DNA from 3 places in the Sphaerochaeta associata genome. Region 3 is predicted to be linked to each of the others. Evidence: riboswitches for the same ligand, from Rfam matches in the RefSeq annotation. Region 3 holds a riboswitch; each other region holds the start of a gene.
What was found. A riboswitch is a leader RNA that binds a small molecule or an ion and turns the genes downstream of it on or off. The one in region 3 is predicted to bind cobalamin.

Region 1 (10,616 bases), 1.8 Mb from region 3:
CCTGTGCAAACTCATCTCCTGTGAACGGCCTTGTCTTTGCAGGTTGATGACCCCATCCATCGGTCATATACCGGTCGGTCTCCCCCATCCACGATCGCATGGGTCGGCTGCTTCCCAGGTAGTTCATGGTTGCATCCCACATATCGCCCTGCAAGAACGGGGTGGAGTCAACCCAATCCTCCCCCACCAGGTATGCTTGGGGGTTCTCTTCTTTTACAGCAAGCCGCACCTCTCTCCATATCTCTTCGCACAGCTGGTCATCTCCTCTTCTTCCTACTTCGCTTGAGACATCCAGGCGCCAGCCATCCTGCAGATACGGAGGCTTGAGAAAGGATCTCATAACAGAATCAGGGGCGCGGTAGATGTGATCACGCAGCGCTTCACTGGTATAGTTGAGCTGAGGCAGTGTCGGGACATCCTGCCAGCAGGCAACCGAATCGTCTTCGTTTAAGTAGTAGTATGAAGCTTCCTCACTGTGTGGATCTGAAAGCGCTTTCTTGTACCACGGGTGTTCGGTTCCTGTATGGTTGATGGAGATATCGATGATGATCTTCATCCCCTGTGCATGCAGTGTGTTGCACAGGTGCTCAAACGCCTCATCGCCTCCGAGCTTCTCATCCACATGGAAAAAGTCGGTGCAATCGTAACGGTGTGTCGTGCGGGCTCTTCCGATCGGGTTCAGATACAGCGTATCGACGCTGAGTTTCTTGAAATGGTCGAGGCTATCCTCGATGCCCGCCAGATCACCATTGAAGAAATCGAGGCATCGCCCGCTCTCATATTCAAGCGGCTGTTCATCAAAGGAGTGTACAGTCACAATCCCGCCGTCAAAGCTGTATTCACCCGGTATTGCACCGGTATGAGAACCGCCTTTTTTGAAGCGATCGGGGAATATCTGATAACAGATGGCTCCGCCTACCCAGGGAACATCCTGAAGGCCTGGCCGTAATGAAAAACACTCTCGAAGCGGTGGTACGGATGCTTTCAGACCTGCTGTACTGTATGAATAGGCACGGTCTTCGGCTTGAATCATGAAGTACCAGTAAATCGGATCGTCCAGCACCTTGACCGAACCTTCATATAAGGAAAACGGGCTTTGTCGTACCTTATGGAGGACGATCTGTTTCTCCCGGCCAAGCTGGAAACTGACCAAACGCACAGTATGTACGCGATCGGTTGCACCTGTCTGTATTCGTATGACGACCTGCTCTCCTTTCTTGGGAAACAAGGGTTCGACATACACCCAGGAGACTTTGCTGTCCACTCCCAACTTCCAACCATTTGGATCCATAGACTACCCCTCTTTATCGTTGACTGTTGAAGAAAACCGGTTTAGTATCAGTGTATACAATCTTTTATCCTGATGCAACCTGCACGGTTTCCCTGTAGTATGTTTTGTGCTAGGATACCATCAGCTGAACAAGGACGGGATGGCTATGGAAGAGAACGTGACAATGACCAAGCGACCGACGATCAAGGATATCGCCCGTGAGAGCGGGTACTCGAAGACGGCGGTCTCTTTCGCGTTCAACGACCCTTCCAGGATCAGTGAAAAGGCATGCCAACAAATTTTGGAAACTGCCGAGAAGCTGGGATATATTCCCGACCCGATGGCCAGGAACTTTTCACTGCGCCGCCATTTGAGCATCGGATTCCTGTTGCCCCAGATGGTTCAGTTTTCACTGCAGAATCCCTATACCCTGCAAGTCATATTCGGTATCGGCAATGTCTGCGAGAAGTACGGCTACACACTCACCCTCATCCCTCCCTTGCATAAGAGCATCACCGAGGCAGTGCGCAGTGCAGCGGTGGACGGACTTATCACCATGGGCATGCAGGTTGAAATGGAGATTGTTTCGGTGATGCAGACACGCCTGCTCCCGTATGTAACCATAGACGGAACTCCCGATGCACAGATGCCCAGTGTGAACATCGATGACGAGCAGGCCTGCTTTGAGATCATGCGCCTTGTCTTGGAGGCGGGACACAGGGATATCGTTCTTGTAAGCCTTTCAGAGGATGCCTTTGCATCACCTGCGAAAGATCAAAGCGTACCTAATAAACGCATGCGCGGTTACCGCAGGGCCATGGCCGAAGTCGGCCTTGAGCTGCAGAAATCGCAGGTGTTGGTCAGTGAATGCACCATGGAGGATGGGATCAGGATTGGTAAAGAAATCCTTGCCCGCAAGATACGACCGACCTGCGTGGTGGCAATGAGTGACATTGTGGCAATCGGTTGCATTCTTGCATGCAAACAGGCAGGGCTCGGTATTCCCGACGACATGTCGGTTGTAGGGTTCGACAACATCGATGAAAGCTCGTGCATCATGCCCCAACTGACGACCGTCGACCAACCCGCAAAAGAGAAAGGACGCCTTGCCGCAGAGGCCTTGTTTAGAATGATCAACAAGGAAACCTTGGAAAGCGTCCATATGGAGATTCCCTACCGTATCATCCGGCGGGAATCGCTGAAGAGCCGATAATCTACTTTTTCAATGCTTCGATCAGAGTAGCCAGAACCTCTAGGGGAGAGGGTGCCGCATCGATGTCGAGCAAAAGCTTGCGCTCTCGATAATATTCGATCAGAGGGGCGGTTTGTGCTTCATACACGGCAAGTCTGTTAAGAATTGCCTCAGGCTTGTCGTCATCGCGCTGTATCAAGGGCTCGCCGGTCTCATCGTCAAGGCCTTCAACCTTCGGAGGATTGTACAGAATGTGATAGGTTCTTCCTGTTGACTTACACATCCGTCTCCCGCTCAGGCGGGCAACTATCTGGTCTCTGTTCAGCACAAAATTCACCACGAAATCAAGGTTTTTCATCTTTGAAAGAGCATCCGCCTGGGCGATGGTCCGGGGAAATCCATCAAGAATGAACCCTTTTTTTGCATCGTCCTGCTTGAATCGGTCCTCCACCATGGCGATGGTAACAGAGTCGGGAACGAGGTCGCCGCTTGCAAGGATGGCCTGCACCTGTTTACCCAACTCGGTGCCGCCTTTGATGTGGCTGCGGAACAAATCCCCGGTGGAGATATGGGGGATGTCAAAGTGATTCTTTGCTTCGGACGCAATGGTCCCTTTTCCGGCACCCGGAGGGCCGAGAAATACTAGATTCATGGTTCACCTCACAACAGAAGATAGGGTCATGCTAACACAATCGTTCTTTTTTTGCACCACTGTTGCAAAATTAGTCGATTGTTTTATAGCAATTTTTTTGAAATTACCTACTTTGGCAGACAGGGAGGTGCCGGTGCTTGTGAAGGAGTGAACCCTTCCTTGTAAAAAGGACGGTCATCGGGTAGAATCGCTAGCGAAACAGGAGAAAAGCACTGATGAATAAAATTGTCCTTCATGCCACAGACCTTGACGGGTATCTCAAGGATTCGGATAAAGAAAAGATTGCACATGTCGATGAGCTGTACAAGAAATCTTTGTACCATTGCTCGATTCTTGAGAGTGCAAGCGATGTGATGCAGCTTGAGGAAGCCCGCAAAGGATTGGTCGAAAGCGCTGGAGAAATCGGTCGCTTTCTGAAGAACATCTGTGCCGAAGAACCGAATATTCACGTGTATTCGTTCGAGACGCCCCAGGAGCAGCACGGCCAGGCCAGCCGCCTCATAGCAAAGCTTCGCGATCCGTCAACCGGGCATGAGGAGTTCCTCTACTATATCCAGCGTGCGTATGAGATGCTCTTCTCCCATGTATATGCCGATGCCGCACTCCCTACCAAACGATCGATCATCACCAAGACTCCGGTCACCGATCCTGTACGCAATTATGCAGTGCATAGAATTCCTGATGTCGACTCGTTCATTCACAACAGCGTCATGTGCGTGATGCTCAGGGGGGCGTTGCTGCCGAGCATGATTCTCAGCAAGGAGATCCAGGAGTACTCCTCCAACGACTTCGTCACTCCTTTCGCTCTGTTCAAGATCAAGCGTGATGATTCAAAGAAGGAGTCCAACATGGATTATATCCTGGATCTGGACAAGTCTTACTTCGATCTTGCATCCTTGAACGACAAGGACTTGATCTTCGCCGACCCGATGAATGCCACCGGAGGTTCACTGGTGACAATCGTAAAGTACCTGAAGGACAACAACGTTCAGCCCAGGTCGGTTAAATTCATCAATGTCATCAGCGCACTGAAGGGTTCGTTGCGTATCGCCCGAGCCATTGAAGGTGCCCAAGTGTATACCCTGTGGATGGACCCCGTGCTTAACGACGCAGCCTACATCCTCCCCGGCCTCGGTGATGCCGGTGACCGGCTCAACGGCAAGGACGAGCACGACAATCCCCGCAACATCATACAATTGGTGGCCGACTACGGAAGTTCAATCACCAACCTCTACCGCTCACAGGTGAGGGAGATTGAGAAGACTGTATTAGAAAACTGATGAAAAAACTTCTGCTGCTCGTACTCAGTTCGTCACTGTTGCTCGTCTCCTGCCGATCCTATCAGGCGGCCAGACTGGCAGGACTGGGGTATGAGCAGTTGCAATCTCGCAATTTTGCATCTGCCGGCGCGTCGTTTGCCGAGGCAAGCGACAAGGATAGCAACAATCATACCTATCGCTACAACCACCTTCTCTCGCTCTTTCTCCAAGGTGACTATGATCAGGTCATTTCACTCAGTGAAAATGCCTTTGAAACGTTTAGCTTCAATCTCTCATTTTTACTACTGAAAGCCCAAGCACATGCACAGAAGGAGGAGTATCCAAAAGCGCTGGAAACGTACGATCGAATATTCGCCCTCGATCGTGCATCGTATGAGACACAAGCTGATGTGATGGAAGCTGCTCTCACTTGGAACGAAACTGAAAGTGCAAAGCATCTGGCCCTCGGCCTGTTGCAGGAGAAAGCGTATGAGAAGCGGGCTTTGACGGTATTGAGCCGGTTGTCAGGAGATAATTCCTGGTATGCACTCGCCCTCTCCTTCCTTACGAAGGAAGGGCAAGCAGAAGACCTGCAGTAGCTCCGATCACTATCCAGATCAGAGGATGCACCTTCTTAAACCGTAACACCAGAACAACCAGTACTGCGAACAATACAGCTTCCTTCACCTTGAGAGTGTGCTCGAAAAACAGTGTCACCGACAACAATCTCAATCCGGCAAAGGTGATCAAGCCCACCACCGCTGGCCTTAATGCGTAAAAGGCATCCTTGACGTAGAGGTTCTTATCGAACTTACCCAAGAACCGGGCGATGAAAATAATAATTATCACGCTGGGGGTTACTTCCCCCAAGGTGGCTATGAGACCACCCAATGCACCTGCAGCCTGATAGCCGGCAAACGTTGCCATGTTGATCCCGATCGGACCGGGTGTTGACTCGCTTACGGCAATCATGTCGGCAATGGTCTTTGCCGTCAACCAATGGGGATGCGTCTGGGCAAGCGTATAAAGAAACGGGAGGGTTGCCAGACCTCCTCCGATGGAGAAGAGTCCGATCTTGAAGAACTCCCAGAACAGCTGAAGATATATCATCGAACCCTCCGTTTTACGCCCTGTACACTCAAGCCGAAAAAGATGGCGAATAGCACTATTACTACCGGTGATACCGACAAAAAGAATGTAGAGAGCACCACCGCCAGATAAAACAAAACGGTTGGGAGGTCGATCAGGCTTTTTTTTGCAAGCGATAGTACCGATTGTGTTATCAAGGCGCAAACTGCAACCCGTATGCCTCCAAATGCATGTTGAACCCAGACATTTTCCTGAACATGAAACAGGATGGTCGCCAGCAACGTGATGATGAGAAGCGATGGGCTCACCTCGCCCAAGGTTGCAGCAATGGCTCCAGCGATGCCACGTTTTCGGTATCCGATCATGGTGGCGGTATTAACTGCAATAATGCCCGGCGTGCATTGCCCGATGGCATAGATGTCCAGCACCTCTTCCTCGGTCACCCAATTGTGTTTGGTGATGACCTCACGTTGAAGCATGGGAAGCATGGCGTAGCCGCCGCCGAAGGTCAGTCCTCCTATCCTGAAAAACGAGATGTACAAATCCCACAGGCTTGTTGAGTTGGACTTCATACCAAGGCATCCATCGCTTGACGTACCAACTGGTCGCACCGCTCGTTGCCCTCGATGCCCGCATGTCCCTTCACCCAGTTCCATTGGACGGGAAGACTTGCATTGAGACGGTCGAGTTCCACCCAATATTCCTTATTCTTCACCGGATCCTTGGCTGCAGTCCTCCAGCCGTTGACCTTCCATTTCTTGATCCAACTGGTGATGCCGTTCTTCACATACTGGCTGTCCGTGTTGATCACAATGGCTTTTGCTCCCAGCGGCCGGCAGGCCTTCAACGCCTCGATCACCGCAGTGAGTTCCATACGATTGTTTGTGGTATCACGTTCGCTGCCGCTTGACTCTTTCTCGAATGCTCCATCAGCCTTCAATACATACGCCCATCCGCCAGGCCCCGGATTGCCTAGACACCCACCATCGGTATAGATCTCAATTTGGTTGTACATCATAGGGCGGATAGTAATATAGAGGCCGGTTGTGGTCAACCATGCTAACTCTTGACAGAAGGTTGGACAACTCCGTAGGATAAGGTTGTCCATGCCAAGGGAAAGGGGTACAAGCCCCTGCGGTCCCGCCACTGTAGAGGCTGGGAATCTGCAAAAAGAGACACTGCAAGAATTTGTAATGCGGGAAGTCGCAGATTCTGGGTATGCCTGAGCCAGGAGACCTGACATGGATAATTTCCGACGACCTACGGAGTATAGGTCAGGGTATGTTCCATGCCCATATTATGAAGGGGCGTTATGCACAATCACTCATACAAACACTTTCTCCTCGTTTTCTCCTTATTTCTCTGCCTCATCCTTCCCCGACTTGCAGCAAGAGGGGCCGAGGAACAACCGATGGAGCAACAGCAGTTGAGGATTGTCAGTCTTTCACCTAATGTAACCGAGACCATCTTCGCCTTGGACGCCGGTGAATTATTGGTCGGAAGAAGCGATTACTGCAACTATCCCGAGACTGCAACTACGCTTCCCTCGGTGGGGACGTTGTACAACCCTTCACTTGAGATGCTTCTTTCTCTTGAGCCGAATCTGGTCATCAGCAGCGCATTTGTACCCGAACAGTTCCTGGATGCTGTTAAGAAAGCAGGAATCGATGTCTTGACCCTCGAAACCCAACAGGATTTTCAAGGGACCTACACCCTCATCCGTGAAATTGCCCGTCGTACGGGCAAGGACGCCGAAGCCGAGTTGATGATCCTTTCCATGCAAAATGTAGTACGCAACGTTGTACTGAAGACTCAACAATCAGCTAAGCCTACCGTCTATGTAGCCTTGGACTTCGGTTCTTTCGATTCAAGCGCCACCAAGGGGACGTTTCTCAGTGAAATGGTCAGCCTTGCCGGAGGCATCAACATAGCTGATGACGCACAAAACTGGACATACAGCAAAGAGCTTCTGATGTCCCACGATCCCCAGGTAATCCTGCTCAGTCCCAGATGGGGGGAGACAGGGGAGCAGACGCTCAAGGAATTTACCACCACAAAACCGTATGCAGATTTGAGCGGCACCATCAGGATCTTCGATGCAGACCTCATCAGCAGGCAAGGCCCCCGCAGCGCCCAGGCTCTGGAGGAACTCTATAATCTGATACATCAGGAGCAGATGCAATGAGGCGGATGCTGGTCCCAGCCTTGACAGCGACAATTTTACTCTTAATGTTGCTCTCCCTTACCCTCGGACCTTCAAACATTCGTCTCTCCGATACTGTATCCATTCTCATGGGAAAAACTGCACCGGCCAATAAGGCTTACATCATTCTTCAGCTCAGGCTTCCCAGAATTCTCTCCTCCTTTTTCACCGGAGCAATCCTGGGTCTCAGCGGTGCAGTGTTTCAAGCTGCTCTGCGCAATCCTATGGCCGACCCCTTTATTCTGGGAATCAGCTCGGGAGCTTCCTTCGGCGTTGCCGTTGCCCTTTTCATCGGCATGGCCCCTCTGTTCGGCTTTCCTGTCAGTGCACTGGTGGGAGCGCTTGGTACAACGTTGTGCATCGTTGGACTCGCTTCACGTCGCAAAAGCAGCAGCACCACACTGTTGCTTACCGGGGTCGCAGTCAACTATATCCTCTCATCTGCCATGACGTTGCTCATGTTCCTTCACAAGGAGCAGTACCAAAGAATTCTCTACTGGACTTTGGGAAGTTTCTCAATGAGCACCTATGCCCAGGTTGTTGTGGTACTCATTGCTTGGATTGTCCTCTTCATTCCGCTCTCTTTGAAGCACCGCAGTATGGATATGCTCCTGCTCGACGAGCTATCCGCTCGAGCAGGCGGACTCTCGGTAAAAAGAACCCGTCTGGGCCTCTTGCTGCTCGCCTCTTTCTCCACCTCCCTCTGTGTCTCCTACTTCGGTGTAATCGGGTTCATCGGCTTGATGGCACCGCATGCAACCCGGCTTATGGTCGGGCCGAAGCATCGACACCTGCTGCTTCCCTCCAGTTTACTGGGCGGTTTGCTTTTGCTCTCCAGTGATACCATATCGAGAATGTTACTGCCCTCGGGAGAGCTTCCCGTGGGTATCATAACCAGTTTGTTGGGGGTTCCTCTCTTTATTTACCTGCTTCGCAGAGGAAGGTACTTCTATGGTTAGCCTCGAATTTTCCCACGTGTACGGCGGCTATGAAAGCCAGTCGGTCTTTGAGGATTTGAACCTTGCCTTCCCCAAAGGATCCTTCATCGCCCTGACCGGGCCCAACGGAAGCGGCAAGTCTACGTTGCTCAAGTTCATCTATAAACATTTGAAGCCGATCGATGGCAAGGTTTTACTTGAAGGCAGGAACGTTGCAACCATCAATCAAAAGGAGCTGGCCAAGCACCTGGGCTTTGTCCCTCAAAACGGGAAACTCGATTATGCCTTCACGGTAACCGAGGCCGTCAGCATGGGACGGTATGCCTACGGGGGGCAAGACAGCGGCCGCAGCGTCGAGCAGGCCCTCTTGGAGTGTGATATCGTACACCTTGGGGACAAGCTGGTAACAGAGCTCAGTGGAGGCGAATTGCAACGTGTTCTGCTGGCTCGTGCCCTCTGTCAACAAGGAAAGGTGTTGTTGCTTGATGAACCGGTGAACCACCTCGATGTAAAACACCAGCGCTCGATCATGGAACTGCTCTGCCGTCTGGTAGAGAAAGGGTATACGGTGATATGCGTACTGCATGACCTGTTGCTGGTGCAGATCTACAGTCAGACGACTTTGGTACTGCAAACAGGAAAGGTCGTAGCCTACGGCCCGACCGAGACGGTGTTCACCGAGACCCTGCTGCGCGATGTGTACGACATCGATGCCCACCAAGTCTATGATCCGACACTCGATCGCATGCTTTGGCTTCCTACCTATAAGGGCTCATCGCAATGAATGCGTTTCGGCTTTTTCTGCACCGAACCTACCGCAGGGTGGTGAAAATCATCCTTGCCCTCTCCTATGATTTCCAGACCTGGCAGGAGTGCGAACTTCCTGCAGGTCCGAAAATCTTCTGCTCAAACCATTTCAGCAGCAGTGATGTACACTTTGTGACCACCTTGGCCGATGACATTATGCACATTGTCATCGGACCCGGATTTGGAATTCCGGTAGTCGGTTCATTTCTCGGCTGGACCGAGCAGATACGGGCCCTCACCAAGGAGGACCGTAAAGCGGTGGTTGCAACGGCCGTCTCCTACTTGAAAAAGGGGGAAAGCGTGTACATATTTCCTGAAGGTGCCTTGAATACACAGGAAACCTTGATGGCATTCAAGAGAGGCATTGCAGAGATATACCTCGCCTATCCCTGCCCTGTCATACCCATCGGGCTCATAGCCCCCAAACGAAGGGTAAGAAGCAAAGTCAGTCGGGCGGCAGGCAGAACCATGACGGTGGTAAGCCGCAACTACTATGCAAATATGGGCAAACCGATGGAATTCAATGCTGCCCTCTCGTTGGCAGAGGTGGATCGAGACAAGGCTTGTCAGGTAATTCTTGATGAGCTTAGCATACGAATTGATGCCTTGATTCAAGAAATCAAGACCGATAAATTCTGGAGTTGAACATGGATGATCTACAGAACGTATTTTCTGAATTCAAGACACAAGTGCTGGAGATAGCCGACCATGCCCAATCGGTGCAGAAACTCACCTTCAAGGCCGAACTGAAGAATGGTACGGCTTTCAATTTCAAGTACGATGCTGATACATTCGGCCCCAAACAAGCCTATCATCCACTCTCCATTTTCAATGGCATTCTGGACATTGCCTCCGCTTTTGTTGCGGTTTGGCTGTTGGCCTCCTTCATCGTGCGCATGATGAAATCAGACACGGTGAATCTCTCCTTGCTGCTCGCCCTCTCCCTGATGGCGGCGGTCTTCGTGTTCTCATCCCTCCATCACTTCATGCACCGTGACAAGCGAAGCAGCCTTGTGTTCGCCAATCTCAAGGAAATAAGCAAGATTCTGGCTTTAGCTTTCATCAATCTCAGTATCACAGCCTTCTTTGACAGCACCAAGTTACAGCTGACACAATCCCTCTCCCTGGTTTTTGTTGCCTTGTGCCTGCTCTTCTTGTTGGGCAGAACCCAGCTTTCGCTTCAGGTCAGCCTGGCTCTCGCCGCCA
Region 2 (10,616 bases), 720 kb from region 3:
CGACCGCCTGTGCTGCAGCAGGGTGTGTTATTGGCATAATATCGCTTACAGGGCTCGGACTGAAACTGAGTTCGCTTATTATAAGCATTTCAGGAGGGCGATTAATCGTCGTACTTCTGCTGACTGAAGTGGCTCTTTTCGTATTGGGAATGGGTCTTCCGACTGCACCGGCCTACATGCTCGTTGCAGTATTGGTTGCTCCGGCTTTGACTCAATTAGGAGTCCCTGAGCTTGCAGCACATATGTTTGTGTTCTACGGAGCCTGTCTATCCTCAATCACCCCACCGGTGGCGATGGCTGCCTATACGGCTGCGGGTATTGCAAATGCAAGTCCTATAAAAATTGGAATGCTAGCCGTGAAACTGGCAATCGTAACGTACATCGCACCTATCTTTTTCGTATATTCACCGGAATTAATCGGCATCGGTACACCATCACAAATCATTCTTGCTTTCATCTCGGGTGTTATCGGATGCTTCGGCTTAAGCATAGGTATTGTAGGGTATTTCAAAACCAAACTACATCCACTCATGAGAGTCCTGACCATAGGTGCCGGGCTTATGTGCATATACCCAGGTATTTGGACTGATTCAGTAGGCTACACAATCATCATTGGCATTGGACTAGTCAACTTGATCATGGCCAGAAGAAATCGCCTCAAACAGCTTGCTTGATCAATAGATCAGACGATAGTAGAAAAAAGGAGAAAGAAAATGAGAAAAGTCCTATGTGTATTGTTGATGCTCTGCGTTACACTGTCGGTATTTGCTGCAGGGTCAAAGGAGGCGGCCCCCCAGGCTGAACCAGCAGGAGAATTCAAGGGATTGACTACGAAGACTACCATTTCATTGGCAGCAAACCCAATCGGACAGTCTTCTTATCAGCAAGCCGCTCAAATCTCTGAAATAATCAATAGTAGTGGCAGCAACCTCACAGTGGTTGCAGAGGCTACCAATGGGTATGCAGAGAATGTTGGCCTGGTCGCCCAAGGTGATGTTGAGATTGCTTTCACCAATAACCTGATGCTCTCCGATGGGTATTATGCGAAAGGTGACTACACTGGTCTGGAAGCGGAAAAGTGCCTTGGTGTGATTTCACTGTCCTGCAACAAGACTCACGTCATCGTTTTGAAAAACTCTCCGATTACCGAAGTTTCCTATGCAATGTTCAAAGGAAAGAAAATTGGAATCGGACAAGTTGGTGGGACATCCAGGTTCGATGCGCTGGCTCTGATGGCCGCTCTCGGACTCAAACCTGGAGAGTACACAGGTATCGAGGTAAAGGGGGCGGAGCAGACAGAGATGATGAAAAATGGCCAGCTTGATGTATTCATTTGGAATGGTAAGGCTCCGATTGCTACCGTTCTTGACTTGCTCGCTTCCAAAGATTGCGTATTCCTTGACATTCCCAGTGCTATTGTTAAGAAGATCATTGAGAATTCAAATGGGGCATATACAGAGCAGGTCTTGGATAAGTCTTATTACGACCATCTCGACCGCGATGTAAAAACCTTTGGAAACAATGCTGTTTTGTTTGCTAATGCCGATGTCCCTGAAGCTGTTGTCTATGAGTTCATCAAGCGATTCTACGAGAATCTTGATGCCCTTAAGAACGTCAATAAAGGTTTCAAGGAAATCGTTCCAGAAAAGATGCTGGAGGGTATCAGCGTACCGCTCCATAAGGGTGCATTACGCTACTATAACGAAATCGGACTCCCAGGCATTGCAGCTTTCAACTAAATGGTTACGTACTCCCAGGCAGATAATTGCCTGGGAGTTTTACTTGGAATTGGAGTAGTGTACTTCTTACGCCTTCCTCGGATCAGCAAGAAATCAATGGCACAGATTATTCTTCCATCGTACTGTCAATAAGAAAGAATGAATCTTCGATAGGGTTTTCACCAATTTGGCATCAAGCTTAACAAAAATCGCAGAATTCGCGAATTGTATTTACAAAAGTAACATTCTGCTATAGTTTTCAAATTATCAATTCCTCTACATTGTGAATGCTTTTGGAGCGGAGAGAATACGATGACAGAGTATATGAATGGCAGTCCCCAGTACCTGAAAATCTATGATGATATTCGCAAGAAAATCAAAGATGGGCGGTTGGCTCCCGGAATGAAGTTAAGCACCGAGCAGGAGATTGCAACTCAATTTGGAGTAAGCAGGCCAACCGTCAGACAAGCCCTACTTGAACTTGAACGCGAGGGATTGTTGGAAAGATATAGAGGAAAAGGTACCTTCATTACCAATTCTGAGCAAAAATCTTCCGACCCGCATGCAAATGTGACAATCGGTATCATAGTACCGAGACTTGCAGACATTTTTATCGGGAAAATAATCACGGGAGTCCAAGAGGTTCTTGAAAAGAAGGGGTACACGATATCCGTGCATCTGACAAACGATAACATTGAAAAAGAGCAAGAAATAATTGAGTCCTTGATTGAGCGCCAGGTCGAAGGTTTGATTATCCACCCCACTGCTGCATCCATGTACAATCCAGCGATTTTCAAACTCATCGAGAAGCATATTCCATTCGTTATGACCGGCAGATATTATAAATATGCACCATGCAACTCCGTGGAAATGGACAACCGAAAAGGGGCATATGAAGCTGTTCAATACCTTTATGAGAAAGGGCATCGAAAAATTGGATTGGTATCCAAACCCTCGCTAACAAAGACTTCAATCGAACACAGAATCGAGGGTTTTTTCCAGGCGTGCAGAGACTTGGATATACCGGTGCATCTAAAGAATATCTTTCTTGATTTAGTCGATACCCGTTCGTTGTATTGGGCTGAGCAGACTACCGAAGAAAAGACATTCGTACACAACCAGATTCATGAGTATCTTGCAGCAGCAAAAGATGTCACTGCAATCATTGCATTGAATGACCTTATTGCCGCCGATCTCATCCATGTACTGGAAGAACTCGGGCGTAAACCTGGAGTGGATATCTCGGTCATAGGATTTGACAACGTGAACTTTGCAAATCAATTGAAGCCCCCGCTTGCTTCAGTGGAGACCCCCACTTTTGAATTAGGAAGAAAGGCTGCGGAGCTCCTTATTCAGCTTATTAGTGATCGCTCACACCCGGTTGAACATATTCTGCTTCCTTCAAAGCTGGTAGTCAGAGGATCTATATCAGAATGTTCTACACTGCAATAGGTGTCATACCGTACTTTCTCAGGATTTCGACCATGCGGCAATCGATACCAACCTCCTCCCTTGACCTCCCCCCTTCATTCTTTTAGGATAAGAACCGCTGGATCTGGAAAAACGGAACGGGGTGTGATTCCCCGGCGGTCCCGCCACTGTAATCGATGATGAACGCAGATATGCCATTGTCCGCTTCGGATGAGAAGGCCTGTCAGTAAAAAGAGTCGTAAGCCAGGAGACGTTTCCAGATATCAATTCTTCGTGGAAAAAGAGACAGCACCCAGGACACGAGTATACCCTCGGTATAAACTCCCCCTTTCCATGAAGTATTGCACCCAGACACCACTTTCTGGAGGCCCTTCATGCAGAAGCGCGGAATCTTCTCTCTGGTCCTGTTGCTCGCTCTCTCAAATCTCTTCGCAGCACAAGACATCACCGACCTTGGAACAGCCTATGAACTGGTCATAGCTGAGACTTCACTTGCCGAAGCTGAAACAAACACAGCATCCTCGGTATCTGTCATCACCAAAGAACAGATAGCAGTCTATAATGCCCAAACAACGGCAGAGCTCGTAGGAAAGGCAATCGGAGTTTCATTTAACTCAGTAGGCAGCTTGGGGTCGCTGCAAAATGTCGTCATCCGTGGCGCCACCTCTTCCAAGAACCTCGTCTACCTTGATGGAGTATTGCTCTCCTCGGCTCATGAGGGGACTGTCGATCTCTCCATTATTCCCGTCTCCATTATTGAGCGCATAGAAATAGTAAAAAGCGGACCGGGAAACCTTGGCAGAACCAATGCCATCGGGGGTATGGTGAACATCATCACCAAGAATGGGCAGAAAAGTGATACACCATTTGCACTTACCTTCGAGAATGGTTCCTTTCTTCCCCAACCCTATGGTGCAGCAGACTCACGCAATTGGCTCTCCTTGGTAGACAGCCAGAAGCTCGATTTCTCCTACACCAACAATGAACTTGTTGCCACAGTAGGAGGACTTGCCGCTCAAAATGCGTACACATACAGCAATGGGTCAACTCGTAGTCTCAGAGACAATGCCCAAGTCTACGAAGCTCATGGAGCAGTTAACTACAACCGTGCGTTCTCTGATTCTTTGCAGTTCAACACACAAAACTTCGCTGTGTACAAGAATCTCGGAGTACCTGGATCCGCAACAAATAGTACTCCCAATAATTTCATGAAGGATGTTTTTGTCAGCAGTACCAATACCATTAACGTTGCCGAACCTAATAAATTCATAGAAAACATTTCCACTCTTTTACATTACGCATTTGGACAGACGTACAATCATGATGTGGGGTCTGGAGACAGCACCCACAACAAATACAATGCATCTGCAAAAGTGGAAGGAGTCTGGAACCTTGACCAGCAGTATGCACTCCAGACAGACCTTCTCTATAGTCTCGATTACGTCGACAGCACCGATGTAGGCCAAAAAACCCGCCATGCCATCTCGACATCGGCCCATGGCAGTCTCTACCTCTTGGATGGAACGCTTTCTCTGCATCCCAGCTTGAACATCGCCTACCTAAGTGACTTGAATGCTCTCTCACCCAATGTTTCTCTGGGATCAATCTATACACCGATGAGGAATTTTGATTTCAAGGCAACCATCAGTTACGCGGAGAGAAATCCAACCTTCTCTGAATTGTATTGGCCTTTCACCGATTATACCGATTATGGATATTGGGGAACATTTCAAGGTAATCCAAATCTCAAGCCCGAAAAAGGTTTTAATGGAGATTTCGGAATCACTTACAAACAAAGGAACCTTTCATACGAGGCAACGCTTTTTGGCAGAAACATCTCTAATGCAATAGATAGCGGAGTCAGTATGCCAATAAACATCTCTCACAGTGTCTACCTCGGGACCGAACAATCCCTCAATCTAGAACTCTCTAAAATCTTCAACATCCAAGCCAGCTACCTCTACAACAAGAGCTTCGACCTCTCTGCAGGGAAGACCTTCTCTGACAATGTTGAGGTAACGGGAATCAGAAAACATACCGTCAAAGGCTCACTGTTCTTCACCCTCGACCGCTTTGAAAGTGTCATCAGTGGAGAGTACTTGGGGAAATCGAGCACCCTCGACAGTGCACTCCTGCTCAATCTCAGTGTCACCATGCAGGTCAGCAAAGCTTTGAAAGCCTACCTTGCCGTGGACAACCTGCTAAACACCGATTACGAACTGGTTTCCGGCTATCCTATGCCGGGTACAAAGATTCGCCTCGGCGGTACCTTACGGTTTTAGCGTATGAAAACCACCAACCTTATCACCATCATGCAACAAGGAGGAGCGGTCATGTGGCCGCTCTACGCCCTGTTGGTCATCACAGTCGTGCTCAGTGTTGAACGAACCATCACGCTGATCATCCTTTGGAGAAAGCATGAACCGGTGGTGAAAGCACAGGTGGAGAAACCGTTGAGCATTCTCGACCTGATCGCCATGATCGCCCCGGTCCTCGGCTTCCTCGGAACCGTCACCGGGATGATTACGGCGTTCAAGTCGGTCTCCGAGGCTTCATCGGTTCAGCTGCAGGTCGTTGCAGCCGGGCTGTATGAAGCCCTCTTCACTACAGCCTTCGGCCTGGTCATCTCCATTCTGGCTACCATCGCAAGCTTCGCTCTCGACCTTGCCATAGGAGCACTATGCGAAAAAGAAGAGAGTTAGGCCAAAGCAGCGACATCGCATTCCTTCTCATTATCTTCTTTCTCCTGCTCTCAGGCGTTACAGCTTCCCATAGCCTTGATCTGAACACAAGCAACAGCTCCATTCTTGTTGGAGAAGCCCAAGAACATCTTGAGCTGACGCTCAAGCAAGATGAAACGGTTCTATTCCAGGATAGAGTCCTGAACAATGCTGAATTGACTCCTTTCCTCAACCAAAAACCCCACCTCACGTTATCCATTGAAGCAGCAACAGATTGGCAGACTGTTGTCTCATTTCTGTCCCTGCTTGAGCAGTATCCTCTCAGTTCATTGAGTCTGGAGGTGGTGCCATGAGGAAGAAGAGACCTACCCCGCCCTCCGCCCTCACCGATATTGCCTTTCTTTTGCTGCTCTTCTTCCTCATTATGGCAATAACCTCCTTCCAGACTCCCGTTCCGCTCGATCCTGCACAAGCCCAGGCACAGAAGATTGACTTGAGCACCATCCCAACCTTGTATATAGCGAAGGATGGAAAAATCTATCAGGAAGGCAGGCTCCTTACCATCGAGCAGGTAGAAGAGAAACCCAGCTATTCATTGCTTGCTGATAGGTCAACAGGGTTCAGCACCATCCATCCAATCATTGAAGCATTAAAGAACAAGGGAGTTGAGACCTTGCACCTGTTGGTGGAGGAGCAAGAATGAACCTACGCTTTTCACTGCTTCTCGCCATCGGGATAACGAGCTTGCTGACAGCTCTGTTGTTTCTTCCCATACCTATTATAAAACAAGAGCCAGCACCTGTCCCACAAGCAAAGGCCGCAACCATTTCACTTGTAGATAGAATTGCTGTTCAGCAACCCGATCCGAGCCCTCGAGAGCAAGAAACAAAATCCATCGAGGAGACTGCCCAACCTGTTCCAATGCCTCAGGAGCAACCTGTGCAAGAACCAAAATCAGAGCAACAGGCAGAATATGAACCTCCACGGCCTCTGGTTGAAGAGGCAGTAGCAGCGACCAAGGTATCTGAAAATCTCAATCCCGTCATGATCGACGGATACTATGCAGCAGAGTCTGTTACCACGGCTCCTGTCTTTGACAGGGCCTTGCTTGCTTCCAGGATAGTCTATCCACCGCTTGCAAAGCGGCAACGCAAGGAAGGCTTGGTTGTCGTCAGGCTCTTTTTAGCTGCCAACGGTTTGGTTGAGCGAATCATCGTGGAAGAAGACCCGGGCTACGGCCTGGCAGATGCAGCGATTGCAGCATTCACTTCGTTCAAGGCCTCCCCTGCTTTGTACAACGATGAAGCAGTTGCTGTAACACTGCGCTACCCCATTCGCTTCACGCTGCAATAAGCGGGAGAGAAGACGCAACTCTTCCCAACTTCTGGACATACATCATCGTCAGTAGGTAGAGATTCTGCTACTTTATGCCTACAACTTATGTCAAAGTTATCACTTTCAGCATTGTATCACCCTTTGCAACTTTCTTGATACTTTGTACATTCTTTTACTATCTCATTATTCAATGTTCATTGTTGTCATATGTTATGCAAATCTTACCATTGTACTTATTTACTTATTATATAAATATTTAGATTACTTTCACAGAAAATCATAAGAAATATTTCTAATTTTATTGAGATTTATTAACAACCTGTTGACATAAGTCGCTAGTTTCAGTATAGTACAAGTGTGCTTAGGAAAAAGGCACAGGAAACTATATAACTTGCACCGGAGCAGAAAGCTCCGAAAGGATTACAACATGAAAAAGAACTTCGTAGCCGTACTTCTGGTAATCGCCCTCTCCACTTTTGCTGTATACGCAGTCGATGATGCCAGCTTCCAGGTTGAGACATCGGTTGCAGGCATCAATATGATGAAGCTTACCCAAGCATCTTTCAGTGGCAATAAAGCTGCTCTTGAGGGTGCTGCTGCTTACACTGGACCTCTTGAAGTTACAGCTTCTGGAGTGCAACCCTTTGATGCATATCTATCAACGCTGTCGAATAACCGCAAGGGATATACAGTAAGCATGACTGCAACCGCTATGGCTAGTGAAGTTTCAGGTCAGGCAACTTCATACATTGACTATACCGTGCAAGTGAATGGAGTCTCTATTGAAACTGATGGAGCGAATGTTGTGGCTGGCAAAACAGTCATAGACCAACTTGCAATGGCAGGGTTAGCCAGCCAATCACACAAGATCTCCCTGACTGTCGATAGTACTACTTTCGATGTGGCAGTCGAAGGCGACTACGAAGGAACCGTAACGTTCATATACGCCGCAAAGTAATTGGACCCAATACAAACTTGTCTGTCCAAGGCCACCTCTCCCGCAGGTGGCCTTCTCTTTGTATACAGGAAGGGAGCCTTTCGGCCCCCTTCTGTACGCGTTCTCTTGGCAGATGCTGTTATTCTCCTGCAAGCAATCTCTTGCACAGCAGCTTCAGGCAATGGAAGGTTGAGTCTGCGGGGATGAAGGCATAGGACTTGGTTCGCTTCAGTACGATGCCCTCCACAACCTGCTCAACGGTATAGAAGTTGCCTCCGATGCGATTGTTGTCATAGGGTGCGAAGGCTGAGGCGTAATAGAGGCTTTTTGTTTCACCGGGGTGTATTGTCACCGTGGTCTCCGCTCCCAGGATGGCATCGCTGCTTTGTGCCTCCTTCAGACCATTGTACAGGTGGTTGGTACCTGAACCACAGTTCAAGGAGTACTGCTGGCTCATGCCGCCGCTGTAGAACGCCCACGGAGTTTCGCTTCTCCCGCCGTAGTCGAAGAGGAAGTTGTTGAAGTTTATCGGCAGCATATCCTCTTCCAAAGCAGCAGGACCGGGGAAGAAAGTGAAGTAGACCATCTGTTGGCGCGGGTTGATCACACTCGCCCACCCCAGGTTGGCGGTTCTTGGAACAACACCTGTAATAAAGTCGGTTTTCCCGATCGGAGGCGGAACTTCGGTCAAGTCGACAGTCCCCCCTTCCTTGAGCGGGGCCTTCTTCCAATCCTCGAACTGGGTTTCAGCCAAAAGACGTGAAGTAGCACCGATAAATTGGGTATCGGAACCGGTAGCCCAGAGATTCGCACTTGCATTGAGGACACATCCTGACTCCAAGAATGGAGAACCCAGCTCATTATTCCAGGTTGTATTAGCAACGAGGTCGTCCTGGGCATTGTTGGTGATGAATATCGCGGTATAATGAACGGGTTGGTTGGGAAGCAACATGTCAATCTTACGCACCATCCAGCGGGCCTTACGATTGCGCACCATACTCATCAGCCATACACCACCGAATTCCGGGTCGGTCCCATAACGCTCAACCATCCAATAGGAGGAAGCTGTCAAACCGCTCTGCTCCTGAGTACCCTGCTCCGATTCATACGCCGGACCATAGTTGGGAAAGCTGAAATAGGAACCCCCTTTCTGATAAAGGTAGGGGCTGTTTTTCCAGTAATCGGCATTCTCGTCGCTGAAGACGGAAGTGCCGGTCCCCCGGTAGTGGGGAATGAGGTGTGCATTGAGTCTGCCGCCTTGAGGAGCGATGGCACTCAGTTCAAGCGCCATTCCACCTTGGTCTTCAAGCAGGACCCTGATCAAGTCGTTCGACAGCACTGTTGCATTGCGGCTCTCCCACAATCTCAGACGACGGATATCCATCTCGTTTCTCCTCATTCATGGTGTTAAAAACCATATAATAACAGTATACTGGTACCAGTAACCGCCGACTTATGCAAGGAGTGCAGATTCATGATTTCCAAGAAAGACCGACTGTTCAACCTTTCGACCAAGCATACCAGCTATCTGTTTGCGATAACGGAAACCGGACACCTTGAGCACCTTTACTACGGAAGGCTCCTTTCCAATCCCACGCTCAGCATCGATGCCCTTGCAGAGAAACGAAGCCTGAACATCGGAACGAGTACGGCATATGACAGCGACAACCCGACATTATATCTCACGAACCTCTGCATGGAGTATTCTACCATGGGAAAGGGGGACTATCGAGAGTGTTCGGTCAATATCGAGTACTCACGAGGCATGCAAACCCTCGATTTCATCGTAAAGAGCTTTCGAATCCTTCCCGGGAAGCCAAGGACCTTCAGTGGACTGCCCGAGTCATACGGAGACAAGAGCACCTGTACAACGCTGGAAATAACCCTGAAGGAGACTAGCCTGCCCCTGCGTATGGCACTGACGTACACAGTCTTCGAGGACAGCGATGTCATCACCCGAAGGGCGACCATCTACAACGACGGCACAAACAGCGTCCGTATCAAGGGCCTTGCCTCGGCACAGCTCGATCTCGATGCCGATGACTGGAACCTGGTCACCTTCGACGGAGCCTGGGCGAGGGAGCGGTACATGAATGAGCGACCGCTGCTGCCGGGAATCTACATCAATGACAGCAAAACCGGTGTCTCCAGTGCCGACCACAACCCCTGCATATTCCTCAAGAAGGACGACGGGGAGTGCATCGGCATGAACCTCGTCTACAGCGGCAACCACCGCGAGTTGGTTGAAGTCTCACCCTATGGGAAAATCCGGGTGATGACCGGCATAAACCCGGCGACCTTCAGCTGGGATCTGAGCCCGCAAGACCGCTTCCAATCCCCTGAGGCAGTCCTTACCTACTCCCACCAGGGCATGAACGGGGCCAGTCAGAACTTCCATCACTTCATAAACAACCATATCGTCAGAGGAACGTGGAAGCTGAGGGAGCGTCCGGTCCTCATCAACAACTGGGAAGCCACCTACTTCAACTTCAATGAGGACAAGCTGCTCAACCT
Region 3 (10,616 bases):
GGCGGCCGCCATCAATACATTCTCCGTGGCGGTAACCGAAGCCTCATCCAAGAACACGTCCGATCCAATAAGGGCACCGTTCTTTGTCTTGATGTGAATCTCACCATCTTCGCTGATCGTACAGTCGGCCCCAAGCGAAGCGAGACCCATGAAGTGGGTGTCCAAACGCCTTAGTCCGATTACATCGCCACCAGGAGGGGTGAGCCTTACTTCATCGTTGGTTGCAAGCAAGGGTCCGAGCAGAAGAATCGAGCCCCGTATCGCCTCGACAAGATTGCGTTTGAGCAAGCCGCTGCGGCTCCCTGTGGTGATGGTGTAGCTGTGGGTATCCTCCCTCACTACCGTTGAACCCAGGTCCTGCAAGAGTTCAAGCATTACCTGCACATCCTCGATGTCAGGTACGTTCAACAAATGAACGGGTTCATCTGTCAGCAGGGTGGCCGCGAGACACGGAAGGGCGGAGTTCTTGTTGCCGCTTATTTGTACTTCGCCGCTTGCTGCTTTCCCTCCGATGATACGATACTCGCCCATTGCCTCCCCCTTGGTGTCATCCTACCTCCGAGGCTTCACTTTCGCAAGGTCATTGTTGAATTGTATGGACCAGCGATGGTACAATATCCATAGATGGACAAGATGCAGCACATGGTATATGGAATCGGAAATCCTCTCATCGACATCATCGTGAGCGTCGAGGAGCAGGACATAATAGACTTGGGAATTCACAAGGGAACCATGGCGCTCATTTCAAGTCAGCGTATGGAGGAGTTGTTGCAGCTTAGCAAGCAGCGCAAGACCACCTACTCCTGCGGTGGTTCCTGTCCGAACACCATCATCGCCTTGGCATCCTTGGGAGTACCGGCGACATTGGCCGGGAAAATCGGCAACGATGAGAATGGCACCATTTACCGTGAACGGCTGGTCAGCCTCGGAGTACAGGACGAGCTGGTGGCCACCGACAAGGAGATGACCGGTTCCACGGTCATCCTCAGCACCCCGGACAGCGAACGGAGCATGAACACCTTCCTTGGGGCAAACCGCCTGTATGAGGAGGCCGATGTCTGTGAGAGCACTGTCGCAGGCGCGGATTTCTTTCATTTCACCGGTTACATGTGGGACACCCAATGCCAACAAGGTGCGATCAGGAAGGCCCTTTCCATCGCCAAACAACACAACACCATCGTCTCGTTCGATCTTGCCGACCCCTTCGCCGTCGGCCGATACCGCGAGCCTTTCCTCTCTCTCATCAAGGAAAGTTGCGACATCGTGTATGCAAACCGGGAAGAGGCACGAATTCTCTTTGACAATTACGATCCATATGAGTGCTGCCGCTCGATGGGAAAACTCTGCAGGACCGCCATCGTAAAGAACGGCAAGAAGGGCTCCTTCATCTGCCACGAAGGGACCATCACCGCCATTCCAGTGAAAGGGCCGGTGGTACCGGTGGACACCACCGGAGCCGGGGATGTGTATGCAGCAGGCTTTTTGTACGGCCGATACCACCACCTCTCCATCCAGGACTGTGGCATCATCGCCTCCATTCTCGCAGGAGAAATCATCACCCAGCGAGGGGCTCAATTCAGTAAAGAGAAAGCACAGGAACTGAGAAACCTGCTCGAGTCAGGTGCGTGGCGTTCGCTGTAGCAACCAGACAGAGAGTATTGAAATCATGCCCAGCCCACCCAGAGCGGTGATGACCCAATATCTGCTGATGCCGCCGCCTAAAAATACCACCGTGGCTAAAAGGTTCGCCAGCAATCCGCCTGTTTGCAGGCAAAACGATGAGACGCTGACCAGCGAAGTTCTCACAGCATCGGAAGCTTTCTTGTTCAAGAGGTACATACCCACCACCGAAACCACACCCAACAGCAGATAGATAAGCTCATAAAACAGCAAAAACTGTATGATGGTATGTGAGCGTGACAACATCAATTGCAGAGCGAATATCCCGGCAAAGGCCAGGCAATACACCAACGGCGGACGCATATGCGATAGTAAGCGTTTGCCCATCATCGATCCCAGTACACTGACGGCAAAAACTGAAGCTGAGATCAGACCAAGAATCCAAAGTTGGGAATCGGAGACCAACAGCTGCTTTAAATATGGTTGCCAATACCCCTCCAGCGAAGCAAGCAGCACCCCTTGAACCAGTACACTGAGACTGAAAGCGAGTAAAAACGGAGAGCTCGAGAGTGCAGAGACCAAAGCGTTGGCCTGGGCTTTGAAGGTGAAGGCCTCCTCAGGGGTCTGCGTCTCTTTGGGAATCAGAAGAAAAAGCAAAAGCAATGACAAGGCAACCAGAAATACGCGGACAAGCAGGACCAACGAAGTCAAGTTATCCAGTTGGGCCCCCAGACTTAACAACAAGCCGCCAAGCAGCGACCCCACGCTCAGTGAAATACCTGAATTCACATCCAAGGCAAATACAATATCCTCCAGTTTTTTACCGGCTCTTTGTCCGCGCTCAATCATCAGGGCATCCAAGCTTCCACTTGCGTATGCCCTGCCGATTCCTGTACAGGCAAAACCGGCGCACAGCAAAAGATACGAGGAGCTGAAAAGCAGCAACGTCCCGATCAAGGAGAGTACAAGACCCAATGCAAAGCTTTTTCTCCTCCCCTTGGCATCGGCATAAATTCCGCTGGGAACCTCGAAGGCCATCACCGAGAGGGAAAAAACAATCATGGCCAGACTCAACCGGGAAAGCGAGAAACCTTTGCTGATGACAATCAGGCTCATCGCTGGAATGGTGACACCCAGTGACAGGTAGGAAAGACTGAGCAGGCCCAGGTAGGGAGCCAGCCTGAACGGCTTAGACACGGTAGGCAACCATCGAGTAAGCATACGCCTCTGTTCCTTGTTGTCTCTGCTCATGCCCGTCAATAAAGGACCGAATGAGCTGATAGATTTGGTCAGCCTGTTCCCGGCTCAGGTGAACGATGCCCGAGAGCTGATCGGCTGCAAAGTGACCATCCTCATCCTGATGTGTCCTGGGCTTGGAATATAATTCATCACGAATCCGGTGAGAGACAAAATCCGACACCAGTTTCTGCTTATCCTGTCCAAGGGCACCAAAGCTGACGGTAATCTCCGCCTTCCTGTAAAAGGTGGCTGTTATACCATGGATGATTTGGGTATGATCCTCTTCCACCACCCCAAGTCCTTTGAGCTTGAGCAGGTGATGCTTTGCACTCGAAGGGGTCATGTTCAGCGCGTCACTGACCATTTTTGCCGTCGCCGGACCCTCAACGCTCAACAGGTGGAGAATATCCTGCCGCTTGGGGTGCATGAAGATCTGCAGCTGGTTGTCATCTTTCAATTGGAGTACTTTCATAACAATTTATATATCATAACATTTATTGTTATGTAAAGAGGCAGACCCCGACCCTTGTACAATCTGCTCATCCCTGCTAGTATCCTCTACGAATGACGTCGATTTGATAGCCTCCCGGCTTGCGGGCGTCACTAAAGAAACTTGCTAAAAGGGGAGCGCAACAATTCTCAGAATTGAGTTCCTCCTTCCCAAGTTCTCAAAGGAAGGGTGTATGTTAGCACATGGATCACACATTTTCACATCAGAATCAGTAAGCGAAGGACATCCGGACAAGGTCTGTGACCAGATTTCCGATGCCGTTCTCGACGCCTGTCTCCGCCAGGACCCTAAAAGCAGGGTTGCCTGCGAGGTGTTTGCCACCACCGATACCGTGATTGTCGGGGGGGAGATCACCACCAATGCCACCTTGGACATCGAAGCAATCGTCAGGGAAACCGTCAAGCAGATCGGCTACACCGAAGAAGGATGCGGCTTCGACTACAAAACCCTGAAGGTCATCAATTTGACAAACACCCAATCGGCGGACATCTCCATGGGGGTGAGCGCCGACACCTCTCTCTTCGGAGAGCAGGGGGCGGGAGACCAGGGAATGATGTTCGGCTTTGCCTGCGATGAGACCGAAGAGCTCATGCCGGCTCCTGTCATGTGGGCTCATCAGCTTCTGATGGAAGCAAGCCGGCTTCGCAAGGAAGGATTTGCACCATTTCTTCGCCCCGACGCAAAAAGCCAGGTATCGTTGCTGTACCAGGATGGAAAGCCGGTGCATATCGACTCGGTGGTCATCAGCCACCAGCACACCGCCGAGACCGACCGCAACCATCTCATCTCCTTTTTGACCGAGAAGGTCATCAAGGTGGTGCTTGAGAAAACCGGCCTTCTGGACGAGAAGACAAAAATCTACATCAACCCGACCGGACGATTTGTCATCGGCGGTCCCAGCGGTGATACCGGTCTGACCGGCCGGAAAATCATCGTTGACACCTACGGTGGCATGGGCCGGCACGGAGGCGGGGCTTTCAGCGGCAAAGACCCCTCGAAGGTGGACCGGTCAGCTGCATACATGGCCCGTTTCGTCGCCAAGAACCTGGTGGCAAACAAGTACTGCACCCGTTGTGAAGTGCAGCTCTCGTACGCAATCGGGGTCCCCTATCCCATCTCGATTTACGTCGATACATTTGGAACAGGAACGGTGGATGACCAAAAGCTTGAAGACCTTGTCAGGCAGAAGTTCAACCTCTCCCCGGCGGGCATCATCCGAAGCCTCGACCTGCTCAGGCCGATTTATCAGCAGAATGTGAACTACGGGCACTTCGGCAAAGCCTCCATGCCCTGGGAACAAATCATCAACGTATGACCAGATTCGGCTGATACTTCCTAAGCAAATCAAGATTCCGATCAACCTCCGTGCGCGAAACGCAAGGGAGGTTGATTTTTTGCTCATCCTCATCCTTGTATTGCTTTGGTTTCCGATACTCCTGCAGATACCAACGAGCAACAGGAGGATGCTCCTGCACCATGCGAAGGATGTCCTCGATCATCAATGAAGGAGCGAGGGTGGTTCTCACCTCGTAATTGAAGTCGATGCATCGATTCTGATACGAGGCAAGCAGAGCCACGCTCTGCTTGACAGCAAGAGCATCGGCACTGCTTCCGGCCATCTCGCCGTATCTAGAGCAAGGAGCTTTCACATCCACGGCAACATACGAAAGCATGCCTGAGTCGATCACTTCGACCATCACTTCGGGCCGGCTTCCATTGGTATCCAACTTTACAGAGAATCCGAGATTCTTGATGAACCCGATGCAAGAAACAAGATCCTTCTGCAAGGTGGGTTCACCTCCGCTTATCACCACGGCATCGATGAAACCCTTTCGCTCTAGCAGGAACGATTCTATCTCTTGATGGCTTATTGCATCCGATCCCTCACAAAGAAGTGACCTATTATGACAGTAGAAGCAATCATAATTACAACCACGACAAAAAAGGACACTGCACAACCTGCCCGGATAATCGAGCAGGGAGCAGGCTTCCAAGGCTGTAATGTTCATGAAACTTGAACCTCATAGAACCTGCGTTGGCGGTGCTCCTCCTGCTTTCCTGGATGAAAGTCCCCCTTCGGCCTGAGATACCCCACCACCCTTGTCCATATTTCTGCAGTTTCTCCGCAGTAGGGACATTGTTCCACCTCCCCGTCCAAGTAGCCATGATTCTTGCAGGTGGAAAAGGTGGGAGTCAACGATACGTATGGGAGCTTGTACCTGGTGAAGGTCTTTCTTACAAGATTCTTGGCCACATCAACGTCCTTGATTCGTTGTGCCAGATACAGATGTAAAACCGTTCCACCGGTGTACTGGCATTGCAGCTCATCCTGTTTCTCCAGCGTCTCAAACAAGTCCGAAGTATAGCCCACAGGAAGCTGCGATGAGTTGGTATAGTACCCGACGTTCTCACCGGCTGTGACGATGTCAGGATACTGCTGGAGATCCAGACGGGCCAACCTATAACTCGCTCCCTCGGCCGGAGTGGCTTCGAGATTATACAAGTTTCCTGTCTCTTCCTGAAATCCACTGATGAGGTCTCTCAGCGTTTTGAGCACCCTCAAGGCAAATTCCTGTCCCTTTTGGGTGACCAAGGAACCTTCCGGGCCGAAGAGATTCAAACAGGCTTCCTCCATTCCGACAAGGCCGATGGTGCTGAAATGGTTCGCCCAGTATTTTCCAAGCCTTTGCTTTATATCAACCAACGACCCTTGGCTGAACGGGTACATACCCCGCTCGGTTTCCGCTTCAATGACCTTGCGCTTGATCTCCAGACTCTCCTTGGCAAGTGCTGCAACCGAGGGAAGTTTTTGGAAGAACATCTGCTCGGAGCCGGTTTCGTACGCCAACCTGGGAAGATTGAGCGTCACCACACCAATCGAGCCGGTAAGAGGGTTTGATCCGAACAAACCACCACCGCGCTTCTTGAGTTCGGAAGTATCGAGGCGCAACCTGCAACACATGGAGAGGGCGTCCTCGGGGGATAAATCGCTGTTCACATAGTTTGAGAAGTAGGGAATACCGTACTTGGCTGTCATGGAGAATATCGCATCCACAACCTCGCTCTCCCAGGGAAAATCCTTGGTCACCTTATAGGTGGGAATAGGAAAGGTGAAAACCCTGGACGAAGCATCACCCTCCTCCATGACTTCACAGAAGGCAAGATTGAGCATCGACATCTCCTTCTCGAACATGCCATAGGTCTCCTTCTGTGCCACCCCTCCCCTGATCACCGGAACATCCCGAAGAGAAGCGGGTACAATCAAATCGAATGTCAGATTGGAGAAAGGGCACTGAAAACCAACCCTGGTGGGAACATTGAGATTGAAAATGAACTCCTGCATCGCTTGTTTCACTTCGGCATACGAGAGATTGTCGTATCGGATGAACGGAGCTGTATAAGTATCGAAGGAGGACCAAGCCTGGGCTCCAGCACACTCACCTTGATACGTGAAGGTAGCATTGACGATTTGCCCGAGAAACGAGCGTAGATGCCTTGCAGGTTTGCTGCTCACTTTTCCTTCAACACCACCGAAGCCGCTGACCAAAAGCTGCCGAAGGTCCCAGCCACAGCAATACGGCCCGAAGAAGCCCAGGTCATGCAGATGCAAGGCACCGCTCTCATGCGCCGCCTTGATCTCTTTGGGATAGATTTCATTGAGCCAATACTGTTCGGTGAAGCGTTCGCGGATGAAATTGTTCATCCCGTTGACCGAGCGTCGTGTGTTGGCATTTTCCTTGGTCTGCCAGGTCGTCTGGCCCAAATAGGAGTCAAAGAGGGCGTTTGTCGCCTTGATGAGGGCCTTGCCCTCACGCACCCTCTCCCGTTGATTACGGTACAGGATATAGGCCTTTGCCGTTTCCTTTGCTCCGCTGGCCATCAAGGCTTGCTCGACCAGGTCCTGGATGTGCTCGACCGTGATGGGATTGATGCCTTTCATGTCGGCAAGTACCAACGCTGCCACTTCCAAGGCATCGACATCCTGATTTGCAGCTACTGCTGCCCTGTTGACTGCATTGATGATTTTCTGAACCTCGCAGAGAACCACCTGCCCGTCCCGTTTGACCACCTGCTGTTGCATGGCTTCCTCCTGACGGAGTATGGACAGAGCAACGGTGCTGCATTGGCACACGCTCCTGTCATACTCCGTGACGGCGTGTCTGTACAGGCAAGGTCTTCTGGCTCAGGTTCATCAATCCCGCTCCCTTCCCGGATTACTCCAGTGGCTCTTAGCGGAATCTCCCCTTTACAGCGGCGGGACCGCGTGGGCTTCTCACCCACTTCCCTTTTCCTATACACACAAGATATAGTGTTTAGTACCATACGGTACACTACTAACAGTAGGTCCAATAAGGATTGTTGTCAAGCAGAATAAAAAAACGGGGACCGAAGTCCCCAGCAGGTTTAGTGTCGTTGGTTGGTGATGCGGATCTGCTTGTACAAGCCTTCACCCTCACTCTTGGTCTCCACTCCCCCGAAATCGTTGAGGGCGGTGTGCACCAGCCGTCTTTCATACGGGTTCATCGGTTCAAGCAATCTGCTTCTGCCGCTCTTCTTGACCTGTTCGGCTGTCTTGAAAGCCATCCTGATCAACTGCTCCTCATGACGCATGCGATAGTTTTCACTGTCGATGATGACCTTCAAATCAGGATCGATTTGACCGGCATATACATTGGCCAGCAGCTGGATGGCATCAAGGTTCTTTCCCTTGCGGCCGATGATGATACTGGAGTTGTCGCTCTCAATATTCAAGCCAAGCTTACGGGCTTTGCGAAAGGAGATGGAAACTTTACCCTGGTATCCCATCTTCTCGAGAATGGTTGCTACGAACAGCAGGAGCTTGTCCTCGAGGTCGCTGTTGATTGGAGCATCAAGCTCTTCCTCGTCCTGCGTACTCTGAACATCGTAACTTTCTTCTGGTACATCATTCTCATCTTCAAAGTGGATTCTAATCTTTACATTGCTTTTCTTGAACAGTCCCTTGCGGACAGGCTCGACGATTTCTACATCGAAATCTTCCCGCTCAATGTGCAGTTCTTCTACTGCCTTTGCAATAGCTTCCTGCTCGGTACGTCCTTCGAATTCTTTCATCATATAGCTACTCCGTTCGGGGGACCGGGTCCCCCAGGTGAAATTTCTTGTGGGAACTAGGTCCGCTTCTTCCCCTTGGGGCCGGGGAACTGCTGCACATTGGAGCTCTTCTCTTCAGCTGCCTCCTTGCTCTTCTTCTTGTTTGTATACAACTGTTGGAAGATGGAGAGAGCGTTCATGACCGACCAGTAGAGGATCAAACCGGAGGGAGCATTGTACAGAACAAAGAAGAACATCAAGGGCATGCCGTAGGTCATGAACTTCATCATGCTCTGCTGGCTTCCTGCAGTCGAGGCATTCTGGGTGATTTTCATCGAGTAAATCATGCTGACCGTATAAATGATCGGCAGCAAGTGCACCTGATTGCCCAGGAAGGGAAGATTGAAACCAAAGGTGAATACGGTATCCGGCATGGAAAGGTCAGGAATCCAACCGGGAATGAACATGGCACCACGAAGTTCAAAGTGCTTGTTGAGCAGTCCGTAGAAGGCGATGAGGATCGGGAACTGGAGCAGCATCGGCAGACAGCCGCCCATCGGATTGATCTTCTCCTTCTTGTACAAGGTAGCCATCTCTTCATTCTGCTTGGTCGGATTGTCCGGATACTTCTCCTTGATCTCAGCCATTTTAGGTGAGAGGGAGGCCATCTTTGCCGTGGACTCCATGCCTTTCTTGGAAATGGGATACAGCACCATCTTGAGCAGGAAGGTGAGAATTATGATGCCCACACCGTAGTTGGGAATCACCTTGTAGAGAAGGTTCAGGATGGTCTTGAGGATGGTCTCAAGCCAACCAAGCCAGGAACTGCTGTCCAATGCCTGTTCAAGCTGGAGGTTTGCAACCCCGAAGCTATTCTGTGACGCATCGTTGTAGATGGCCATGTCACCCTTGAGCTGAGGCCCAGCATAAAAGCGGAACGTATCGGTTTGCGATGCGCTTCTGATGGCCGGTCGGGTCAAGTACATACTTGACTGGAGCGGCAATCCTGCATCACTTTCCTCGGACAGGCTGACGGTGTAGTTGGTGGCGTCGGGAATTGCAATCATGGAGAAATACTTGCCGACCAGAGCCACCCAGGAGAGGGGCTTGGTGGTGGTATAGGCACCATTGCTGAGCTTGACCTGACTCTTCTTGGAAGATCCATCTTCCTTGACGTAGAACCTTCTATAGTTGTAGTTGTTGTCAAGCGAAGCAAAAGAAGGGCCGATCTGGGGCTCAAAGGCCAAGGTGTAGGCTGCATTCTCGAACGAGAGGGGAACAGCCTTGTTTACGCTGTTCTTGGTAGCCACGTCGATCTGAAACAAGTAGTCCTCACTGCCGAAGGTATAGGTCTTGGTGAGGGTGAACGGATCACCTGCACGCTTGCCGTCTTCGGAAAGGAGGGCGAATTCTTGGGTGAAAATAACTTTGTTTCCACTGATCTGATACCTGAAATTGGCATCAATGGGGTTGGTCTTATCCTTTCCGGCATAAAGCAGGAATGCATCGTTGGATTCCTGACTTTTGAAAAGCAGTTCCACCGGCTGTCCTTCATCAAGGTGTTTTCTCAGCTTGAAGGAGGAGACGGATGCGCCATTTGGATTGAACTCAACGATGAAGTATTCGGTTGAGAAGGTGAAAGGTGCACTCGATCCCTGGTTACCCACCGATACCAACGAGCCCGGAAGCTTGCTGTTCCATGCAATATTGGAGGGAATCTGTGAATACTGGGCAGGTTCAAGCGTGGTGGTGGCGGCGGCAGGGGAAGTCCCGGGCTGCAGAGCTTCCTGCTGAACTGCCTGTGTCGCCGGATCGGGGGCGAAGAACGTGGTCTGAATGGTCATACCGACAGTAATGACCAATACGGAAAGAACTATGGCTAGAATGGTATTTTTGTCCATATCTGCTCCTGATGATGGGGTGTGGTGAGAAAACGATCACAGGAAAGATAGGTACATAACGAATTTCTGCAACAACAGGAGTGGGGAAAGACTAACAGAAAGTCTTAAGGCTCGAGGAAGACCCCAGCCTTTTCACAGAGAGAGAGGAGTTGTTTTTTTTGGGATGTATGGTCATTAACCTTTCCTGGATATACGATGAATGCAAAATCGTAACCGGGGATCATCCGAGGCTTTTCATTTCGCCAGATTTCCTTGATCTGTCTGCGTATTCTGTT

Region 1: linked by a shared signal. The riboswitch ahead of MUG09_RS08185 (ABC transporter substrate-binding protein) and the one ahead of MUG09_RS00045 (ribonucleoside triphosphate reductase) in region 3 are both predicted to bind cobalamin.
Region 2: linked by a shared signal. The riboswitch ahead of MUG09_RS03335 (TonB-dependent receptor plug domain-containing protein) and the one ahead of MUG09_RS00045 (ribonucleoside triphosphate reductase) in region 3 are both predicted to bind cobalamin.

The regions. Positions count from the first base shown of each region.
Region 1 covers NZ_CP094929.1:1,759,438-1,770,053, forward strand. Annotated here, with positions in the region: gene MUG09_RS08145 (glycoside hydrolase family 13 protein) at 1-1,291, opposite strand, end outside; gene MUG09_RS08150 (LacI family DNA-binding transcriptional regulator) at 1,398-2,483, shown strand; gene MUG09_RS08155 (adenylate kinase) at 2,485-3,114, opposite strand; gene MUG09_RS08160 (uracil phosphoribosyltransferase) at 3,330-4,394, shown strand; gene MUG09_RS08165 (tetratricopeptide repeat protein) at 4,394-4,972, shown strand; gene MUG09_RS08170 (chromate transporter) at 4,938-5,483, opposite strand; gene MUG09_RS08175 (chromate transporter) at 5,480-6,034, opposite strand; gene rnhA (ribonuclease HI) at 6,031-6,480, opposite strand; cobalamin riboswitch at 6,520-6,719, shown strand; gene MUG09_RS08185 (ABC transporter substrate-binding protein) at 6,775-7,647, shown strand; gene MUG09_RS08190 (FecCD family ABC transporter permease) at 7,644-8,624, shown strand; gene MUG09_RS08195 (ABC transporter ATP-binding protein) at 8,617-9,387, shown strand; gene MUG09_RS08200 (lysophospholipid acyltransferase family protein) at 9,384-10,055, shown strand; gene MUG09_RS08205 (hypothetical protein) at 10,058-10,616, shown strand, end outside.
Region 2 covers NZ_CP094929.1:722,408-733,023, reverse strand. Annotated here, with positions in the region: gene MUG09_RS03350 (TRAP transporter permease) at 1-674, shown strand, start outside; gene MUG09_RS03345 (TAXI family TRAP transporter solute-binding subunit) at 714-1,739, shown strand; gene MUG09_RS03340 (GntR family transcriptional regulator) at 2,031-3,170, shown strand; cobalamin riboswitch at 3,244-3,423, shown strand; gene MUG09_RS03335 (TonB-dependent receptor plug domain-containing protein) at 3,524-5,431, shown strand; gene MUG09_RS03330 (MotA/TolQ/ExbB proton channel family protein) at 5,435-5,851, shown strand; gene MUG09_RS03325 (biopolymer transporter ExbD) at 5,830-6,183, shown strand; gene MUG09_RS03320 (biopolymer transporter ExbD) at 6,180-6,533, shown strand; gene MUG09_RS03315 (energy transducer TonB) at 6,770-7,183, shown strand; gene MUG09_RS03310 (hypothetical protein) at 7,593-8,123, shown strand; gene MUG09_RS03305 (hypothetical protein) at 8,242-9,486, opposite strand; gene MUG09_RS03300 (alpha-galactosidase) at 9,577-10,616, shown strand, end outside.
Region 3 covers NZ_CP094929.1:4,584-15,199, reverse strand. Annotated here, with positions in the region: gene murA (UDP-N-acetylglucosamine 1-carboxyvinyltransferase) at 1-531, opposite strand, end outside; gene MUG09_RS00070 (adenosine kinase) at 625-1,641, shown strand; gene MUG09_RS00065 (MFS transporter) at 1,618-2,841, opposite strand; gene MUG09_RS00060 (helix-turn-helix domain-containing protein) at 2,810-3,331, opposite strand; gene metK (methionine adenosyltransferase) at 3,543-4,685, shown strand; gene MUG09_RS00050 (anaerobic ribonucleoside-triphosphate reductase activating protein) at 4,675-5,379, opposite strand; gene MUG09_RS00045 (ribonucleoside triphosphate reductase) at 5,376-7,451, opposite strand; cobalamin riboswitch at 7,521-7,709, opposite strand; gene jag (RNA-binding cell elongation regulator Jag/EloR) at 7,775-8,464, opposite strand; gene yidC (membrane protein insertase YidC) at 8,518-10,341, opposite strand; gene rnpA (ribonuclease P protein component) at 10,446-10,616, opposite strand, start outside.